One region of the Bacillus cereus group sp. N8 genome, then DNA from elsewhere that is predicted to be linked to it. Evidence: riboswitches for the same ligand, from Rfam matches in the RefSeq annotation. Region 1 holds a riboswitch; the other holds the start of a gene.

Region 1 (3,208 bases):
CTTTAAAGCAAGAAAGTTTTTAATCAATCTTTTTTATAAAAATGAACTCCGCATTAAAGCCTAACCTATGCATTTTGATTAATCTTTTTTCAAAATGCGTGGGTTTTTTCTATTATAAAATCAACACTTGTGATCAATTTTTGCTCAAACTTTATTTCAAACCTACAATTGTGTTAACACTCCTCAACACACCTGAATTAGGTGTGTTTGCTTTTAGTGCTATACGCCCTTTGAAATTTTCCAGTTGATAACAATCAAATGGAACGAGACATACGTCAAAACTAACACAAAAAATAAATGGTTCGTTCTGGAGTGAATATGGTGCTCGCAATTTTTTACGAATTAGAAGTTATATGGGCACGTTAAAAAGTAAGGGAAATCTATTTTTCTGAGAATCCAAGAATGGATTAGAACAGGTGAATTAAATTTGCGTCTAGCAAAAACTCAGAGGTAGTGCTGCGTAGCGATTAACTTTACTTGTCTCACGTTTTTAACTAGGGGCTAGCTGAGTAGTTACGAACATTTTATATAAGGGGGGACGGATTGAGGAAGAAAAATATAATATTTTAATGTATGAAACAATAATTGCAACCGGAATTGTTTGGGCGTAATTCATACAAGTCGTATAAATACTAGTAAAATTAATTTCACCCTAGCTATTGACAGGATACAACACAATACGACCACAATTTAGTTGGGCATTAAAGCGAGTAGTTAATGCTCGAGTCGCATTAAGCCCGATATACCAGTCAGCCTCTGAACGTGCGACAGCCGAAGCATATAGATTTTCATATGCTTTTCCTGGTTTTAAATTTGCGAAGCCATCTTTAATTGCTTTATCGGTAACAGATGAAATCCATAGACGTTTAATCGGTTTCTGCATTTTAACTTTATCGATAATCCAGCGTGCGACCAACTCTCCCTCACGACCGGCGTCAGTAGCTATAATGATTTCATTTACATCTTTTCTAATAAGCTGACTTTTCACAGCGTTAAACTGTTTCCCTGTTTGTTTAATAACTGTTAGTTTTAAACACTCAGGTAGCATTGGTAAATCTTCTAAATCCCACTTTTTATATTTCACATCATAGCTTTCTGGATCAGCTAATGTAACGAGATGGCCTAAAGCCCAAGTAACAATATATTTACTACCTTCAAGATAGCCGTTTCCTTTTTTATCACATTTCAGTACACGTGCGATATCACGTGCAACAGAAGGTTTTTCAGCAATTACAATACTTTTTGCCATATTTAAAAACATCCTTTCAAATTTCCATACGTTAAATATAGCATACATCTTTGTTCTATTCAGTTTTGCTGACGGTTTGAGTTATTTGTAATGAAATATACGTGTGAGAGTTTTACTTATATAAAGGCAAAGAATGGTTGAACCAGGAGAGTTATGATCTCTATCATTCTATAACAGGAAAGAACTTGTTATTTTACTAGAATAAGAGTAGACTTTGAAGTAGATGAATAATAAACACATGGGAGTTTGTGGATGCAAACTGAGAGTATGACTACTAGTCCGTCATTGACCATTTGAACCTGTTGGATAATGCCAGCGTAGGGAGAGTGTAAAAGCACATGTTCAGGCACTTTGCGTACGCGCAAAGTGCCTTTTTGTGTATCTCCCATCATTATAGTTAGGGGATGAGAAGGATGAATATGAAAGAAATTAGTAAAGTAGTGGATTTGGTGAGAGAGTCTAATCCGCTCGTTCATAATATTACAAATGTTGTTGTAACAAATTTTACAGCTAACGGTTTGTTAGCGTTAGGGGCATCGCCTGTAATGGCGTATGCAAAAGAAGAAGTAGCAGAAATGGCTAGCATTGCTGGAGCGTTAGTATTAAATATGGGGACACTTCGTCCTGAAGAAGTAGAAGCAATGTTGCTTGCTGGTAAATCAGCAAACACGAATGATGTACCAGTATTATTTGATCCAGTTGGTGCAGGCGCAACTTCTTATCGGACAGAAGTTGCGAGACATATTCCGGCTGAAATCGATTTAGCGATTATCCGCGGAAATGCAGCTGAAATAGCGAACGTTATTAATGAAAGATGGGAAATTAAAGGGGTAGAAGCCGGTGCTGGAAATGGCGATGTCGTAAGTATTGCAAGGCAGGCAGCAGACGAATTGAATACAGTTGCGGTGATTACTGGAAAAGAAGATGTTGTTACAGACGGAGAGCGAACTATTCTTATTCGAAATGGTCATCCCATTTTAACGAAAGTTACGGGAACTGGTTGTTTACTAACTTCTGTAATAGGAGCATTTGTAGCAGTAGAAAAGGATTATGTAAATGCAGCAGTAGCGGCATTAACGTTTTATGGTGTAGCTGCGGAACTGGCAGCTGCTAAGACAGTGGAAAAGGGACCTGGTAGTTTCCAAATTGAATTTTTAAATCAGTTAGCGAATACAACTTCAGATGATATTGAGAAGTATGGGAAGATTGAGGTTATACAGTAAGGAGGGGAACTAGATGTCGCGTATTACAATGGATAAAATGTCTAGGTTATTACCAGTATATTTTATTATGGGAAGTAACAATTGTACGAAGGAGCCACTACAAGTATTGAGAGATGCACTTGAAGGCGGTATAACAATTTTTCAATTTCGTGAAAAGGGGGAAGGCGCTTTAACGGGAGAGAAACGTATTTGTTTCGCAAAAGAACTACAAGAAATTTGTAAGGAGTATGGTGTACTATTCATCGTAAATGATGATGTGGAACTAGCTCTTGAGTTAGATGCAGATGGCGTGCATGTTGGACAAGATGATGAAGGAATTACTTCTGTTCGTGAAAAAATGGGAGATAAAATTGTTGGTGTATCTACCCATACAATTGAAGAAGCATGCTGGGCAATTGAAAACGGAGCTGATTATTTAGGTGTTGGCCCTATTTTCCCAACGAGTACGAAAAAAGATACGAAAGCAGTTCAAGGAACGAAAGGTTTAACCCACTTTAGAGAACAAGGAATTATGATACCGATTGTTGGTATCGGTGGGATTACGATTGAAAATACCGCTTCGGTTATAGAAGCCGGTGCGGATGGTGTCTCTGTTATTTCTGCGATTAGTTTAGCGGAATCTGCGTATGAGAGTACGAAGAAGCTAGTAGAGGAAGTAAGTAAGAGTTTGTAGAAAAAAGCTATGTAGTATTAAAACGCTACATAGCTTTTTGTTTGTTTTTGATATTAAAAATTA
Region 2 (3,208 bases), on a different contig from region 1:
TTATGGGAGGAGTATCCTCTGAAAAACAAGTATCAATTATGACTGGGAATGAAATGATTGCACATTTAGATAAAAATAAGTATGAAATCGTTCCAATTACGTTAAATGAAAAAATGGATTTAATTGAAAAAGCGAAAGACATTGATTTTGCATTGCTAGCATTACACGGAAAATACGGAGAAGATGGTACAGTTCAAGGAACACTTGAGAGTTTAGGTATTCCATATAGCGGTAGCAATATGTTATCTAGCGGTATATGTATGGACAAAAATATTTCGAAAAAGATTTTGCGTTATGAAGGAGTAGAAACACCAGATTGGATTGAACTTACAAAAATGGAGGATCTAAAGCTTGATGATTTAGATAAGTTAGGATTTCCGTTAGTGGTAAAACCAAACTCTGGCGGCTCGAGTGTTGGCGTAAAGATCGTCAATGATAAAAATGAATTAATCTCAATGCTGGAAACTGTATTCGAATGGGATTCTGAAGTAGTAATTGAGAAGTATATAAAAGGTGACGAGATTACATGTTCAATTTTTGATGGTAAACAGTTACCTATCGTTTCAATTCGACATGCAGCTGAGTTTTTTGACTACAATGCAAAATACGATGATGTTAGTACAATTGAAGAAGTTATAGAACTTCCAGCTGAAGTACAGGAACGTGTAAATAAAGCGTCATTGGCATGTTATAAAGCATTAAAATGTAGTGTTTATGCAAGGGTTGATATGATGGTGAAGGATGGAATTCCATATGTAATGGAGGTTAATACATTACCAGGAATGACACAATCAAGTTTACTACCAAAAAGTGCAGATGCGGCTGGAATTAATTATAGTAAACTATTAGATATGATAATTGAAACTTCATTAAAAGTAAGGAAAGAAGAAGGTTTTTAAGATATTTGTACAATTAAAACTTTTGATAGTTCTACGAAGTATGCTATGATAATTGCAATACGACAACCAAATATTTATCCACTAGGGGGGCCTTTATAGGCTGAGATCAAATGGGAATTTGAGACTCTTAGTACCTGATCTGGTTAATACCAGCGTAGGGAAGTGGGAAGACAATCATAATTAACGAATAAATAAACATTGTCTATTTCACTTTCTTTACGCCTGTAAAGAAAGTTTTTTTATTTTACAGCTATAATAATTGTGGGTAAACACGTATGGTTTATAAATTATTGGAGGGATATAAATGACTTTTTCACAATCATTACGTAAAGAAGTAGATTCAATTTGGGAAGCTAGTTTTAATCATCCTTTTGTAAAAAAACTTGGCGAAGGAACGTTAGATTTAGCTAGTTTTCGCTATTATGTGCTTCAAGATTCATATTATTTAAGTCATTTTGCTAGAGTACAAACTTTAGGAGCGGCAAAGGCACTGGAATTAGAAACGACAGCTCGTATGGCACACCATGCTCAAAATACATACGAGGCAGAATTATCATTACATGAGAATTTTGCTAAGAAATTAGGGATTACAAAAGAAGAAAAAGATAATTTTATCCCTGCGCCAACTGCATATGCATATACATCTCATATGTATCGTGCAGCTTATGAAGGGCATTTAGGAGATATTATTGCAGCTATTTTACCTTGCTACTGGTTATATTATGAAATTGGTGAGCGTTTAAAAGAGTGTCAGCCAGAAGAACCAATTTATAACGAATGGATTTCTGCTTATGGATCTGATTGGTTCCGTACATTAGTTGAAGAGCAAATTACACGGTTAGATACTATCGCTGAACAAGTGACAGAGTCTGACCGCAAGCGTATGAAACAGCATTTCATTATTAGTAGTCAATATGAATATTCATTTTGGGAAATGGCTTATACTTTAGAAAAGTGGCCAGTGGATACAGATGTAAAAGATGTAATAAGATAAAGAAAAGAGGTATTGCTAATACGTATGTATGGACAATACTTTTTTTAGGTTTTTGTAAATCATAAATACAACACAAGCGCTTGGTATGGCGCTCAAGGCAGGCTTGTAGGTGGATGGTATGAAACTGACAAAAGAAGAACGCAAAGAGCTCACATACCAAATTGGCGATATTATCGAACAGAAATGTAGACGTTGTTATTATAACCGTACATCTAACGAATGTTTCAGTATCAATGAATGTAAGGAGTGCCCGACTGGTGAAGAATTACGCCAGTTGGGTAGATACCTTGATACGCAGCCGAGAAATCGTGGTGGAAAACGAAAAGATATACCCATTGGGCTTACTCCGGAGCGTGTACGCGAATTGAATTAACAAGGCATCCCAGATAAAGATATTAGCATTATGTATAATCGTAGCCCCTCTTATGTAGAGAAAATGAAACAACAATGGAAGCAAGCTGGTGTTTGGAAAGGACTAACTATTTATAGTTTAAACAAGCATTAATTAATTATACAAACAAAAAAAGAGCACTTTGTATAGGTGACATGATAGGGCGTGCGTAATGATCGAGATAATTACTTCCCGCATATTTATATGTTTTAAATAAAGGCCCTTTTCGTATAGATTGTTGTTTTTTTGCGATGAAAATAAGACCTTAGATTAAATCCAGGTCTTAAGTATTTATGAAAGCTTTCTTCGTATGGCGATATTAATCTTCAACACGATTTCCAAGTCCAAACAATCACCTAAATAAATGCACAAGGTAGAATCCGAAAATCAGCTTTATAAATATTTACTAAAATTCTATTTTTTGTGCACATTACCATTTAGAATATTCTTGCATTTTCTAATATTTCGTTTGATTTGCTGATTTTCAAAAAAATAAACCTCTGTACCTGCCCAAATAAAAACCCAACACACAATGCTTAATACTCCTGCAACATAGGCATGAGTGCTTGAAAGTTTCAAGAATATTAACCCAACAATAATACCAAGCACAAACAAAACAATAGCCTTTTTGACATTTCTCGAATATGTATATTCCTCTTCGTTCAAGAGGTTAGAAAAAGTGTTAAATGTGGCAGTCTTCAATGACTTTTCGTCAAAATCATTCTGACTTAAAAAAAATATTTCTACTTCTTTTCTTTTGCCACTGTGCAGTTTTGACAAAATAAAATCTTCAAGGTCAGAGCTTAGGTGAACATCATCTGAGCTATAATATCTTGAAAACGGAGTATCAGTTTCATCTAAATAGATATTTATACTTAATTCATCTTTCATGTTAACCCTCCTTTAAATCCAATTTACTAGTTG

What was found. Region 1 has a riboswitch for thiamine pyrophosphate ahead of thiM (hydroxyethylthiazole kinase). Riboswitches for the same ligand answer to the same signal wherever they lie in the genome.
Region 2: linked by a shared signal. The riboswitch ahead of tenA (thiaminase II) and the one ahead of thiM (hydroxyethylthiazole kinase) in region 1 are both predicted to bind thiamine pyrophosphate.

The regions. Positions count from the first base shown of each region.
Region 1 covers NZ_JAEHBK010000007.1:100,060-103,267, reverse strand. Annotated here, with positions in the region: partial or broken gene JDS80_RS13360 (toprim domain-containing protein) at 677-1,249, opposite strand; TPP riboswitch at 1,478-1,590, shown strand; gene thiM (hydroxyethylthiazole kinase) at 1,663-2,472, shown strand; gene thiE (thiamine phosphate synthase) at 2,486-3,145, shown strand.
Region 2 covers NZ_JAEHBK010000022.1:8,412-11,619, forward strand. Annotated here, with positions in the region: gene ddlB (D-alanine--D-alanine ligase) at 1-899, shown strand, start outside; TPP riboswitch at 973-1,077, shown strand; gene tenA (thiaminase II) at 1,204-1,893, shown strand; partial or broken gene JDS80_RS23130 (hypothetical protein) at 2,012-2,398, shown strand; gene JDS80_RS23135 (hypothetical protein) at 2,699-3,175, opposite strand.